2 regions of the Amycolatopsis sp. NPDC004625 genome follow, and region 2 is predicted to be linked to the other one. Evidence: riboswitches for the same ligand, from Rfam matches in the RefSeq annotation. Region 2 holds a riboswitch; the other holds the start of a gene.

Region 1 (7,257 bases), on a different contig from region 2:
GAGGTGTGCTCGCGGAAAGCGCTCGCCAAGAGCTCCCCGCCGTGTTCTCTGGGGGTGCAACCCCCAGACCCCGCCCGGGGGCTCCGCCCCCGGACCCCCGGCGTCCTCCCGGGCTGAGGCGTTTTGCTTGCCTTGCCTTGACGTTGGCGTCAACGTCTAGCGTCGGGGTATGCGGATCGGAGAACTGGCGCAGCGGACCGGGGTCACCACTCGTGCGCTGCGGTTTTACGAGGACCAGGGCCTCCTCGCGGCCCGTCGCTCGGCGAACGGCTACCGCGAGTACGACGAGGACGACCTCCAGCTCGTCCACGAGATCCAGACCCTCCAGACGGTCGGCCTGACCCTCGAGGAGACGCGCCCCTTCGTCGAATGCCTGCGCAGCGGCCACGAGACCGGCGACTCCTGCGCGAACTCGATCGAGGTCTACCGGCGCAAGCTCGAAGAAGCCGACGCCCTCCTCGCCCGCCTCGGCGGCATCCGCGGCGAACTGGCCGCGAAACTCGCCGCCGCCCTGGCCCGCCAGGCACCCGATCCGTGTGTCGTGCCCGAATCCCCACGCCCCTGAAGGAACCCCATGTCCGCAGTCAGCGACGTCACCGATGCCACCTTCGCCGAGGTCCTCGCCGGCGACGTTCCCGTGCTCGTCGAGTTCTGGGCCACCTGGTGCGGCCCCTGCCGGATGGTCGGCCCGGTGCTGGCACAGCTCGCCGCCGAGCGGGACGGCGAGCTCGTCGTCCGCAAGATCAACGCCGACGAGAACCCCGGGACCACCCGCTCCTACCAGGTCATGTCGCTGCCGACGATGATCCTCTTCCGCGGCGGCGAGCCGGTCGAAACGATCGTCGGCGCGTTCCCGAAAGCCCGCATCGAAGACCGCCTCGACCGCGCCCTCACGGCGCCGTCGCTTTGACGAACGCGTCCGCGACCTCGCGCCCGTACGTTTCGATGTCCAGCGAAGGGTCGGCCGCGTAGGCCGCGGCCACGCCGTCGACGGCCTGCGCGATCGACATCGCCATCACCTCGGGCGTGAAGGCGCCGAACACGCCCTCGGACTGGCCCTGCTTGAGCTGGCGGGCCAGACCGTGCACGCGCAGGTCGTCGACCAGCACCTTCGTCATCACCCAGCCGTCGGCGTCGTCGGCGTTCGCGGCCAGCTCCGACAGCGCCCGGACGCACTCCGGGTACGCCCGCAGGAACGCCACCGACGTCTCGATGTGCGCCCGCAGGTAACCGGGCCGGTCGGCCGGGTCGAGGCCGCCACCGGTGCGTTCGGCGAGGAACTGGTGCTTCGTTTCGACGACCGTGCTGAGCACGGCCTGCATCAGGCCGGCCTTGTTCGTGAAGTGGTACGAGATCAGCCGGGTGCTGCTGAGGCCGGCGCGCTCCTTGATCCGGGCGAACGTCGTCCGGCGGTAGCCGAGGTCGGACAGCACGCCGATGGTGGCGCCGATGATCTGCGCCCGGCGGGCCGCCTCGGTGGCGCTGAGCCCCATTTCCGCCATGAGGTCGGTGTTTACTTGCATGAGTAAAAAGTTACTCGGCTGAGTAAAAGCGGTCAAGGTGTTTGGATCACGCCGCAGGGGGTACGGCGAACGGCTCAAAGGCTCAGCCGACCGTTGAGGCTTGCCGCGCGTCGCGTTGACCGGTGTTCTCCGGACGCTTACCGTCGAAGGAGGTAAATCGCCACGGTGTGATTCACGGTCTGGGGCCGGATCGTGGCGGTTGATCTCCGGTGGGTCCCGCTCCTGGGACTCCTCCGGCTGTCATTCGCCGGCCGCCAGGTCGGGCGAGGGGAGGCTTGCGTGGTCGAGGCTGGTTCCGAGAAGCAGCCTGTCGAGGTCGCGACTGGTGAGCAGGGAGAACTGTTCCCCGACGACTCGCTGCCCGACGAGCTGGTGGGCTACCGGGGTCCGGCGGCGTGCCAGATCGCCGGCATCACCTACCGCCAGCTCGACTACTGGGCCCGGACCAAGCTGGTCGCGCCGAGCATCCGCACCGCGCACGGCTCCGGCTCGCAGCGGCTGTACTCGTTCAAGGACATCCTGGTCCTCAAGGTCGTCAAACGGCTCCTCGACACCGGCGTCTCGCTCCAGAACATCCGGGTCGCGGTCGACCACCTGCGCGTCCGCGGCGTCCGCGACCTGGCCAGGGTCACGCTGTTCTCCGACGGCACCACGGTCTACGAGTGCACGTCACCGGAAGAGATCGTCGACCTGCTCCAGGGCGGCCAAGGCGTCTTCGGCATCGCGGTCAGTGGCGCCATGCAGGAAATCAGCGGCACCATCCACGAGTTCCCGGCCGAACGCGCCGACGGCGGCATCGTCGAGACCCACGAACCGGACGAACTCACGCAACGCCGCAACGCCCGCAAGACCGGGTGATCACCGCTGCGGCGGACGGAGTAAGGTTCACCGTGCGGTCGACGAATCCGCGCGGGAGAGTCCGAGCCACACCTTGAGCTCGGCGCCGAAGGAGCAAGTCCTCCCCGGAACCTCTCAGGCACCCTGGACCGCGCGGACGAGACGCCTCTGGAAAGCGGGTCGTCAGAACACACCCTGATGGCCCCGCCGACGGTGCAAGCCCGGGTCAACCTACGGGCGAAACTCTCAGGCGCCCAGAAATGGGTACGGACAGAGTGGGGAGGCCGGGACATCGCCGTCCCGGCCCGGCGTCGCCGTACCAGGAGGCCATCGTGGATCCGTCACTCGCCTCCCTGGAACAAGGGATTCCCTTCGCCGACCGGCACATCGGGCCCGGTTCCGAAGATCTCCGGCACATCCTCGACGTTGTCGGCGTCGCCTCCCTCGACGAGCTCGCCGAGCGGGCCGTTCCCGAGTCGCTGCGGGAGTCCGCGCAGCCGCTCGAACTGCCGGCCGCCGCCTCCGAAGCGCAAGCCCTTGCCGAACTGCGGGAGCTGGCCGCGCGCAACCGGCCGATGGCGCAGATGATCGGGCTCGGGTACCACGACACCGTCACCCCACCCGTCCTCCGGCGCGGCGTCCTCGAAAACCCGGCCTGGTACACCGCCTACACCCCCTACCAGCCCGAAATCTCCCAAGGCCGGCTGGAAGCGCTGCTCACCTTCCAGACCGCGATCGCCGACCTGACCGGCCTGCCCGTCGCCAACGCCTCGCTGCTCGACGAAGCCACCGCGGCCGCCGAAGCCATGACCCTCGTGCGGCGGGCCGGACGAACGAAGTCCGCCCGGTTCGTCGTCGACGCCGACACCCTGCCGCAGACGCTCGCCGTCCTGCGCACCCGGGCCGAACCCCTCGGCATCGAGCTCGTCGTCGAAGACCTGTCCCAAGGACTGACCGGGCTCGGGCTCGGCGGCGACTTCTTCGGCATCCTCCTGTCCTACCCGGGCGCCTCCGGGGCCGTCCGCGAACTCGACCTCACCATCGGCGAGGCGAAGAAGCACGGCGCGGCGGTCGTGGTCGCCGCCGACCCGCTCGCCCTCACCCTGCTGCGGCCGCCCGGCGAACTCGGCGCCGACGTCGCCGTCGGATCGACCCAGCGGTTCGGCGTCCCGCTCGGCTTCGGCGGCCCGCACGCCGCCTACCTCGCCGTCCGCCACGGCCTCGAACGGCAGCTGCCCGGGCGCCTCGTCGGCGTGTCCCGGGACGCCGACGGAAACCCCGCGTACCGACTCGCCCTGCAGACCCGCGAGCAGCACATCCGCCGGGAGAAGGCGACGTCGAACATCTGCACCGCGCAGGTCCTGCCGGCCGTGCTGGCGTCTATGTACGCCGTGTACCACGGGCCCGACGGCCTGCGCCGGATCGCGCTGCGGACCCACCGGATGGCCACCGTGCTCGCCGCCGGCCTCGCCGAGGGCGGCATCGACGTCGGACACGGCGAATTCTTCGACACCGTCACCGCGACCGTGCCCGGGCGGGCGGCCGCGGTCGTCGCGGCGGCCCGCGACCTCGGGGTGAACCTCCGGCCGGTCGACGACGACCACGTCGGCGCCGCCTGCGACGAGACCACCACCCGCGAGCGGCTTTCGCTGGTGTGGAAGGCGTTCGGCGTCTTGGTGTCCGATGTGGACGGGCTCGACGCGGACACCGCGGACGCCCTCCCGGCCCCGCTGCGCCGGACGGGCGAGTACCTGACGCACCCCGTGTTCCACGCGCACCGCTCGGAGACCGCCATGCTGCGCTACCTCCGGCAGCTGGCGGACAAGGACCTCGCCCTCGACCGCAGCATGATCCCGCTCGGCTCGTGCACCATGAAGCTCAACGCCACCGCCGAGATGGAACCGATCACCTGGCCGGAGTTCGCCGGCTTGCACCCCTTCGCGCCCGTCGAAGACGCCGCCGGTCTGCTGGACCTGGTCGCCGATCTCGGCACCTGGCTCGCCCGGATCACCGGCTACGACACGGTTTCGCTGCAGCCCAACGCCGGCAGCCAGGGCGAGTTCGCGGGCCTGCTCGCCATCCGCGCCCACCACCGCTCGCGCGGCGAGCACGCCCGGGACGTCTGCCTCATCCCGGCCAGCGCCCACGGCACCAACGCGGCCAGCGCCGTCATGGCCGGCATGCGCGTGGTCGTCGTCCGCTGCGACGACGAAGGGAACATCGACCTCGCGCACCTGAAGTCCACTGTGGACGAGCACCGCGCCGACCTGGCCGCGATCATGCTGACGTACCCGTCGACGCACGGCGTCTACGAGGACACCGTCGGCGAGGTGTGCGCGGCGGTGCACGACGCGGGCGGCCAGGTCTACGTCGACGGCGCCAACCTCAACGCGCTGATCGGCGTCGCCCAGTACGGCCGCTTCGGCGCCGACGTCTCGCACCTCAACCTGCACAAGACGTTCTGCATCCCGCACGGCGGCGGCGGGCCCGGCGTCGGCCCGATCGGCGTCCGCGCGCACCTCGCGCCGTTCCTCCCGAACCACCCCCTGCAGCCGGCGGCCGGCCCCGCCACCGGCGTCGGTCCGGTCAGCGCGGCGCCGTGGGGCAGCGCGTCGATCCTGCCGATCTCGTGGGCCTACATCCGGATGATGGGGGCCGAGGGGCTGCGCCGGGCGACGCTCGTGGCGGTGGCCAACGCCAACTACGTCGCCCGCCGCCTCGCCGGCCACTACCCGCTGCTGTACGCGGGCCGCGAGGGGCTCGTCGCGCACGAGTGCGTCCTCGACCTGCGCCCGCTGACGAAGGCCACCGGCGTCACCGTGGACGACGTCGCGAAGCGGCTGGCGGACTACGGGCTGCACGCGCCGACGATGTCGTTCCCCGTCGCGGGGACGCTGATGGTGGAGCCGACGGAGAGTGAGGACCGCGCCGAGCTCGACCGCTTCTGCGCCGCGATGATCGCGATCCGCGGCGAAATCGAGCGCGTCGCGACGGGGGAGTGGCCCCTGGCGGAGTCGCCGCTGCGGCAGGCGCCGCACACCGCGCACTGCATCACCGGCGACTGGAACCGGCCGTACAGCCGCGAGACGGCGGTGTTCCCGGCCGGGACGGGCACGCCGAAGATCTGGCCGGCGGTCCGGCGCATCGACGGCGCGACCGGCGACCGGAACCTCGTCTGCTCCTGCCCGCCCCCGGAGGCCTTCGCGGACCGGTCACAGGAACGCGGGGTAGGTTGACGCCCATGGTGAGCAGGCACGGTCCTGATCGGACGTCCGTGGTCGTGACCGGCGGGAGCGGCTTCATCGGCCGGGCCGTCGTGCGGGCCCTCCGCGACCGGGACGTGCCGGTCACCGTCGTGGACCGGGTGCCGTTCCCCGAAGACGCCGACGGCGTCCGCGTGGTGACCGGCGACCTGCGCGAGGCGGCCGTCCGCGAGGAGGCCGTGACACGCGCAACCGCGGGGATCGTGCACCTGGCCGCGCTGACGTCGGTGCTGAAGTCGGTCGAGCTGCCCGAAGACACTTTCGCCGACAACGTCCTCGTCACCCAGGAACTCCTGGAACTCGCGCGCCGCCACGAAGTGCCGCAGTTCCTGCTCGCCTCGACCAACGCCGTGATCGGCAACGTCGGCTCCGCGACCATCACCCCGGACCTGCCGCTGCGCCCGCTGACGCCCTACGGCGCCACGAAGGCGGCGTGCGAAATGCTGCTGTCGGGGTACGCCGGGGCGTACGGGATGAAGACGTGTGCGTTGCGGTTCACCAACGTCTACGGCCCGGGAATGTCCCACAAGGACAGTTTCGTGCCGCGCATGATGCGGGCCGCGCTGAGCGGCACCGGGATCAGGGTCTACGGCGACGGCCGCCAGCGCCGCGACCTCGTGCACGTCGACGACGTCGTCCGCGCGGTCCTGCTGACCCTCGACAGCGGCTATTCCGGCCGCGCGATCGTCGGGGCCGGGCGTTCGGTGTCCGTGCTGGAGATGGTCGAGGTCGTGCGCGAGGTGACCGGCGCCGAGCTGCCGGTCGAGCACGTCGAGGCGCCGGCCGGGGAGATGCCGGCGGTGGTCGTCGACGTCTCGGCGAGCGCGGACACCATCGGCTACCGGCCCGAGGTGTCGCTGACCGACGGTCTGGCCACGGCGTGGAAGTACTTCTCCGGCCTCGCGAACCGGTGAGGGCTTTTCTCCGGCGGCACTGGCTGCTGCTCCTGCTCCTCGTCCCGGCGATCACCCTCCGGGTGCTGACCTGGCTGGCCTACCGCCCGGCGCTGCTGTACATCGATTCGTTCCGCTACCTCGACAACCTGCACGCCCTGCGCGCCGACCAGCTCAACCCGATCGGCTACGACCTCGTCCTGCGGCCGCTGCTGGCCGTCGGTGGCCTCGCCTGGGTCGCGGCCGTCCAGCACGCCGGCGGCCTCCTCGTCGCGGTCGGTGTCTACGGCCTGATCCTGCGCCTCGGCGGCCGCCCGTGGGTTGCCGCGCTCGCCGCGACACCGGTCCTGCTCGACGCGTACCAGCTGCAGATCGAGCAGAACATCATGTCCGAGGTGACGTTCGAGGCCGTCCTCGTCGGGCTGCTGTGGCTGCTGCTCGGCCGGGGCACCCCCGGCTGGAAACGCGCCGGCGCCGCGGGCCTGCTGCTCGGCTTCGGCGTGCTGACGCGGCTGATCGGCGTCTCACTGGCGTTGCCGCTGCTGGTCTTCCTGGTCGTCGCCGGGGGAGCGTGGCGGCACCGGGCGGGCTGGTGCCGCGCGGGCGTCGGCCTGCTGGGGATGCTCGTCGTCCTCGTGCCGTACTCGGCGCGGGTGCATTCCGAGACCGGGAAGTGGGGCCTGACCGGGCCGTCCGGGAACATGCTCTACGGCCGCACCGCCGCCGTCGCCGACTGCGCGA
Region 2 (7,257 bases):
CGTCGACTACTCGATGCTCGGCACCGCGCGGCTGGAGCCGCTGCTGCGCCGCATCCGCAACGACATGGCCGGCGCCGGGCTCTACCCGGAGTCCGCCAAGGGCGAGTGCAACCCCGGCCAGCAGGAGATCGCCTTCCGCTACACCGACGCCCTGAGCACGTGCGACAACCACAGCGTCTACAAGAACGGCGCCAAGGAGATCGCCGCGCAGGAGGGCAGGAGCCTCACCTTCATGGCGAAGTACAACGAGCGCGAGGGCAACTCCTGCCACATCCACATCAGCCTGCGCTCCACCGAAGGCCGGGCCGTCCTGGCCGGTGACGGCGAACACGGCTTCTCGAAGCTGATGGAGCACTTCCTCGCCGGTCAGCTCGCCGGGCTGCACGAGCTGACGTACTTCTTCGCGCCGAACGTCAACTCCTACAAGCGGTTCGTGCCCGGCAGCTTCGCGCCGACCGCGATCGCGTGGGGCACCGACAACCGCACGTGCGCGCTGCGGGTCGTCGGGCACGGCGAATCCCTGCGCGTGGAAAACCGCGTGCCGGGCGGGGACGTCAACCCGTACCTGGCCGTCGCCGCGCTCGTCGCCGCCGGCCTGCACGGCATCGAGAACGAGCTGGAGCTCGAAGCGCCCTTCACCGGCAACGCCTACCACTCCGATCGTGCCACCGTGCCGACGACGCTGCCCGAGGCCGCCGCGGCCCTCACGGGGAGCGGCCTGGCGCGGGAGGCCTTCGGCGACGACGTCGTCGACCACTACCTGAACGCGGCGAAGATCGAGATCGACGCCTACAACGCCGCCGTCACCGACTGGGAGCTGATCCGTGGCTTCGAGCGACTTTGAGCCGGTCATCGGCCTCACCAGCTACCTCGAACCCGCGAAGTTCGGCGTCTGGGAGACCGAAGCCGCGCTGCTGCACCGCGTCTACGTCGACTGCGTCGTCGCGGCGGGCGGCATCCCGGTGCTGCTGCCCCCGGTGCCGGCCGGGTACGAGCGCCTGATGTCCACTGTGGACGCCCTGGTGCTCACCGGCGGCGCCGACGTCGAGCCCGCCCGCTACGGCCACGAGCCGCACCCGGCCACCTACGTCCGGCCGCAGCGGGACGCCTTCGAGTTCGGCCTGTTCGACGCCGCGCGCAAGGCAGGCAAGCCCGTGCTCGGCGTGTGCCGCGGCCTGCAGGTGATCAGCGTCGCCCTCGGCGGCACCCTGACCCAGCACCTGCCCGAGACCGCGGGGACCACCGAGCACCAGCCCGCCCCGGCGACGTTCGGCCGGGGGACCGTCACGCTGGCCGAAGGCAGCCGGGCGGCGGCGATCCTCGGACCCGAAACCAAGACCTTGTGCTACCACCACCAGGCGATCGACCGGCTCGGCACCGGCCTGGTGGCCGTCGGCTGGGCCGCCGACGGCACGATCGAGGCCGCCGAACTACCCGGTGAGTTCACCCTCGGCGTCCAGTGGCACCCCGAGCAGGACACCGACGACGTCCGGCTGTTCCAGGCTCTCGTCGAAGCGAGCAAGGAGAACCGATGACCACGAGTTTCGACGTCCTGAACCCCGCCACCGAGGAGGTGGTGCGGAGCGTCCCGCTGACGAGCGCGGAGGAGACCGACGCGGCGATCGCCCGCGCGCACGCGGCCTTCCCGGCGTGGCGCGACGTCACCCCCGGCGACCGCGCACGGCTGCTGCGCCGCTTCGCCGACGCCGTCGAGGCCGACATCGAGCACCTCGCGCGGCTGGAGGTCGAGAACTCCGGGCACACCATCGGCAACGCCCGCTGGGAGGCGGGCAACGTCCGGGACGTGCTCAACTACTACTCCGCGGCGCCGGAACGCCTGATCGGCAGGCAGATCCCGGTCCCGGGCGGGATCAACGTCACCTTCCAGGAACCCCTGGGCGTGGTCGGCGTGATCGTCCCGTGGAACTTCCCGATGCCGATCGCCGGCTGGGGGTTCGCGCCCGCGCTCGCCGCCGGGAACACCGTCGTCCTCAAACCGGCCGAGCTGACGCCGCTGACCGCCATCCGGCTGGCCGAGCTGGCGCGCGAGGCGGGCATCCCGGAGGACGTCTTCCAGGTGCTGCCCGGCAAGGGATCCGTGGTCGGGCAGCGGTTCGTGGACCACCCGGGCGTGCGCAAGGTCGTCTTCACCGGCTCGACCGAGGTCGGCAAGCAGATCATGGCCGGCTGCGCGGCCCAGGTGAAGCGCGTGACGCTGGAGCTGGGCGGCAAGAACGCGAACATCGTCTTCGCCGACTCCGACCTGGAGAAGGCCGCGGCGACCGCGCCCTACGGCGTCTTCGACAACGCGGGCCAGGACTGCTGCGCGCGGTCGCTGATCCTCGTGCAGGCGAGCGCGTACGACCGGTTCATGGAGCTGCTCGAGCCCGCGGTGCACGGCGTCGTCGTCGGCGACCCCGGCGACGAGAAGACCGAGATGGGCCCGCTGATCTCGGCCGCGCACCGGGAGAAGGTCGCCTCCTACGTCCCGGCCGACGCGCCCGTGGCGTTCCGCGGCTCCGCTCCCGAAGGCCGCGGCTTCTGGTTCCCGCCGACCGTCGTCACCCCGCCCGACCTGCGCCACCCGCTCGCCGCGGAGGAGGTCTTCGGCCCGGTCGTCGCCGTCGTGCCGTTCGCGGACGAGGCCGAGGCGGTCCGGATGGCCAACGCGACCGAATACGGCCTGTCCGGGTCGATCTGGACCCGCGACGCCGGCCGCGCGTTCCGGGTTGCGCGCGGCGTCGAATCCGGCAACCTCTCGGTGAACTCGCACTCGTCGGTGCGCTACTGGACGCCGTTCGGCGGCTTCAAGCAGTCCGGCCTCGGCCGCGAGCTCGGCCCGGACGCCGCCGCGGCGTTCACCGAAACCAAGAACGTCTTTCTGAGCACGGAGGAGTAATGGTCCAGCGTTTCGAAGGCCGCGTCGCGGTCATCACCGGCGGCGCGAGCGGCATCGGGCTCGCCTCGGCCCGCCGTCTGGCGAGCGAGGGTGCGAAGGTCGTCATCGCGGACCTCTCGCCGGTCGAGGGCAAGGCGGCCGCCGACGACATCGGCGGCGCGTTCATCCAGACCGACGTCACCGACGCCGAGCAGGTCGAGAACCTGTTCCACAGCACGGTCGAGCAGTTCGGCTCGGTCGACGTCGCCTTCAACAACGCGGGGATTTCGCCGCCCGAGGACGACTCGATCCTGACCACCGGCATCGAGGCGTGGGACCGGGTCCAGCGCGTCAACCTGACCTCGGTGTACCACTGCTGCAAGGCGGTCCTGCCGCACATGCAGCGCCAGGGCCGCGGTTCGATCATCAACACGGCGTCGTTCGTGGCCGTGATGGGCGCGGCGACGTCGCAGATTTCGTACACGGCGTCCAAGGGCGGGGTGCTCGCGATGAGCCGCGAGCTCGGGGTGCAGTTCGCGCGGGAGAACATCCGCGTCAACGCGCTGTGCCCGGGCCCGGTGAACACGCCGCTGCTGAAGGAGCTGTTCGCCAAGGACCCGGAACGCGCGGCCCGCCGCCTGATCCACGTCCCGGTCGGCCGGTTCGCGGAGCCGGAGGAGATCGCGGGCGCGGTGGCCTTCCTGGCCAGCGACGACGCGAGTTTCATCACGGCGTCCCAGTTCCTGGTCGACGGCGGCATCTCGGGCGCGTACGTCACCCCGCTCTAACGGCGGGTCTTGACGCCGTAGACCTCCTTAAGGAACTTCCAGGCGGCGTTGAGGCGCTTGCGTTCTTCGGAGATGGCTTTCTCCCGGCGCCGCAGGATCCGGGTGGCGACCTCGGAGGCGAGGAACGCGCCGGCGGCGAAGGTCAGGACGCCGACGATCAGGGTGAGGGCGATGACGGTGGTGGTCATGGTGACCAGCGTCGGCCGCGCCCGGGCGATTCGTCCCTGCGCAAAGCTAGCGGGTTTCGTTAGCTTTGTGAGGTGACGCACTGGCGCGCCGACGAGTGGGCGGAAGCGGTCCGGGCCGGCCTGCGCTCCCGCGGGCTCTCCCTCGACGAGGCCGCGCGGCGCGTCGGCGTTCCCACCTCCACCCTGCGCAGCTGGATCGAGCACCGGCACGCGCCGAAGGTCACCGTCTTCGACCACTGGGCCCAGCTCGCCGACGTCACCGGCCTCAGCGAGGCCGAGCTCCTGCGCGTCGCCGGTGTGCTGCCCGACTCCCTCGCCGGCCCCGTGCACGTCGCCCAGGCGGCGAAGGCGCTCAGGGAGGGCATCGACCGGGCCGGGCAGTTCCTCCGGCAGGCCACCGCGCTCGTCTACTCCTCGCCCGGCACGCAGGTGGCCAACGCCATCGCCGCGTCGCCCGTCGACTGGGAGATGCGGATCCGGTCGGCCACCCGCGGCGACGAGGTCCGCGTCACCTACCACCACTACGTCGGGATCGTGCCGCCGCGGGACTTCCCGCACGACGACGCCGAGGTGCGCCGGATCATCGAGCACGACGTCCTCGGCGAGCTGTGGCGGCCGCTCGGGCTGTACTGGCGGGTCGCGGAGGTGCACGACTGGCACGAACCGCCGCGGCTGGTGATCCAGGTGCCCGAGCAGGAGGCGACGCGGCCGCCCGCGCCGTCGCCCGTGGTCGCCGCGCCGCCGGTCGTCGTGCTGTCGCCGATCTGGGGGTACGGCGAGCTGCTCGCCTCGCTGGTCGCCGACGGGCTCGGCTTCGGCAACGTCGACTTCCGCTACTTCGGCCTGCCCGAAACGATGGCCGACCGGGTCCGGATCACCGCCCGTGAGCTGGCCGAACCCGCGCCGCGGCTGGTGCACTCGGTGCCGCCGATCATGCTGCTGCACGGCCTCGCCGTGCCGGACCTGACCGGCCGCCTCCCGATCGTCGTCCGGTACGGGCCGCGGATGCGCGCCCGCGCGGCCCGCATCTACCGCGAGCCGCTGCTGGAGGCCGGGTTCACCGACCCCGAGGAGGGCGCGAAAGCGATCGAAGACGCCGTCACGGTCCCGCCCGGCTGCCCGCACTTCGAGGTGACGCTGGCCGACGAGGACGTCTTCGACGGCGACCGGCCGTCCCTGGACCGGCTCAACGACTCGGTGGCCTGGTTCGCCGAGCAGATCGTCGAGCAGGTGCTGCTGGGCGCCGGCCGGCCGCCGGTGCCGGTCGGCGGGCCGTTGAAACGCCTGGTCCTGCCGTCGGGGCGGGTCCGGCGGCCGCCGGTGCTGGCCGGGCGGGTCGTGCGTCGAGCCGCGGTCGAAGACTGATGTGGTGTTGCCCGGGTGAAGTAGACGGACCTCGAACCCGCCGGGTACCGTAGCCGCCACAACTGCAGATCGGGCCGTAGAGCCGAGGCGGGAGAGCCCTCACGAAGTCGGTGGGGCACCGAAGGAGCAAACTCCCCGGAATCTCTCAGGTACCTGCTACCGCTTCGCGCGAGGCCACTCTGGAAAGCAGGCGCACCCGCGCCTCACCCAAGGTGAAAGCCGTGTCGCTCACGGTGAAACTCTCAGGTGCCATGACAGAGGGGGAGTTCCCAGCGCACCGCTGTGTGCCCGGCCTTAGGAGCTCCCGATCACTTCCACGCAGTTCGACGCCCGCCACATCGGCCCGTCCGAGGCCGAACGCGCGAAGATGCTCGCCGAGTGCGGCTACGGCAGCCTGGACGCCCTCGTCGGCGCCGCCGTCCCGAGCGCCATCCGCGCCACCCGTGACCTGCGGCTCCCGCCCGCCGCGTCCGAAGAGGACGCCACCGCGGAACTGCGCGCCCTCGCCGCGCGCAACCGGCCGATGACGCAGATGATCGGCCTGGGCTACTCCGACACCGTCACGCCGGGCGTCATCCGCCGGAACGTGCTCGAGAACCCGGCCTGGTACACCGCGTACACGCCCTACCAGCCGGAAATCTCCCAGGGCCGCCTCGAAGCCCTCCTCAACTTCCAGACCATGGTCGCCGACCTGACCGGCCTGGCCACCGCGAACGCCTCGCTGCTGGACGAGTCGACCGCCGTCGCCGAGGCCGTCACGCTGATGCGCCGCGCGTCCAAGTCCAAGTCGAACAAGGTCGTCCTGGACGCCGAGTGCCTGCCGCAGACCATCGCCGTCGTGCGCACCCGCGTCGAGGCCCTCGGCATCGAGGTCGAGGTGCGCGACCTGCTGACCGGCCTGCCGGACGACTTCTTCGGCGTCGTCGTCCAGTACCCGGGCGCGTCCGGTGTGCTGCGCGGCCGCGGTTTCTACCACGCGGTTTCCGAGTCGGCAAAGGCCGCGGGCGCCCTGTTCACCGTCGCCGCCGACCTCCTCGCGCTCACCCTGATCACCTCGCCCGGCGAGTTCGGTGCCGACGTCGCCGCCGGTTCGACGCAGCGCTTCGGCGTCCCGCTCGGCTACGGCGGCCCGCACGCCGGGTACATGTCCGTCCGCGCCGGCCTCGAGCGCTCGCTGCCCGGGCGGCTGGTCGGCGTCTCGGTCGACGCCGACGGCAACTCCGCCTACCGCCTCGCGCTGCAGACGCGGGAGCAGCACATCCGCCGCGAGAAGGCGACGTCGAACATCTGCACCGCGCAGGTCCTGCCGGCCGTGCTCGCCGCGATGTACGCGGTCTACCACGGCCCGGACGGCCTGAAGAAGATCGCCCGGCGCGTCCACGGCCTGGCCGCGGGCTTCGCCGAGGCACTGCGCAAGACCGGTGTCGAGGTCGTGCACGAGTCGTTCTTCGACACCGTCCTCGCGCGGGTCCCGGGCGGGGCCGCCGAGGTCCACGCGGCCGCCCGCGCGGCCGGCGTCAACCTCGGCCACGTCGACGCCGACCACGTCCGCGTCGCCTTCGACGAGGTCAGCACCCCGGCGATCACCGCGAAGGTGCTGCGCGCGTTCGGCGTCGAAGAAGACGTCGAGGACGGCGTCGCATTGCCGAACGGCTTGGCCCGCGAGAGCGGCTTCATGGGGCACGAGGTCTTCGGCACCCACCGCTCCGAGACGGCGATGCTGCGCTACCTGCGCAGGCTGTCCGACCAGGACTACGCCCTCGACCGCGGCATGATCCCGCTCGGTTCCTGCACGATGAAGCTCAACGCCACCACGGAGATGGAGCCGATCAGCTGGCGCGAGTTCGCGGGCATCCACCCGTTCGCCCCGGCCGAAGACGCCGAGGGCTACCACACGCTCGTGGCACAGCTGGCGGACTGGCTGGCCGAGGTCACCGGCTACGACCAGGTGTCGCTGCAGCCGAACGCGGGCAGCCAGGGCGAGCTCGCCGGGCTGCTGGCGATCCGCGCGTACCACCGCGCGAACGGCGACGAGGCC

What was found. A riboswitch is a leader RNA that binds a small molecule or an ion and turns the genes downstream of it on or off. The one in region 2 is predicted to bind glycine.
Region 1: another riboswitch for glycine. It lies ahead of gcvP (aminomethyl-transferring glycine dehydrogenase); the one in region 2 lies ahead of gcvP (aminomethyl-transferring glycine dehydrogenase).

The regions. Positions count from the first base shown of each region.
Region 1 covers NZ_JBEXKX010000003.1:116,051-123,307, reverse strand. Annotated here, with positions in the region: gene ABZW17_RS04310 (MerR family transcriptional regulator) at 170-565, shown strand; gene trxA (thioredoxin) at 575-910, shown strand; gene ABZW17_RS04300 (TetR/AcrR family transcriptional regulator) at 891-1,502, opposite strand; gene ABZW17_RS04295 (MerR family transcriptional regulator) at 1,803-2,381, shown strand; glycine riboswitch at 2,424-2,522, shown strand; gene gcvP (aminomethyl-transferring glycine dehydrogenase) at 2,693-5,596, shown strand; gene ABZW17_RS04285 (NAD-dependent epimerase/dehydratase family protein) at 5,602-6,537, shown strand; gene ABZW17_RS04280 (glycosyltransferase family 2 protein) at 6,534-7,257, shown strand, end outside.
Region 2 covers NZ_JBEXKX010000001.1:288,440-295,696, forward strand. Annotated here, with positions in the region: gene ABZW17_RS01340 (glutamine synthetase family protein) at 1-844, shown strand, start outside; gene ABZW17_RS01345 (gamma-glutamyl-gamma-aminobutyrate hydrolase family protein) at 825-1,535, shown strand; gene ABZW17_RS01350 (aldehyde dehydrogenase family protein) at 1,532-2,899, shown strand; gene ABZW17_RS01355 (3-oxoacyl-ACP reductase) at 2,899-3,666, shown strand; gene ABZW17_RS01360 (hypothetical protein) at 3,663-3,854, opposite strand; gene ABZW17_RS01365 (helix-turn-helix transcriptional regulator) at 3,927-5,219, shown strand; glycine riboswitch at 5,389-5,487, shown strand; gene gcvP (aminomethyl-transferring glycine dehydrogenase) at 5,527-7,257, shown strand, end outside.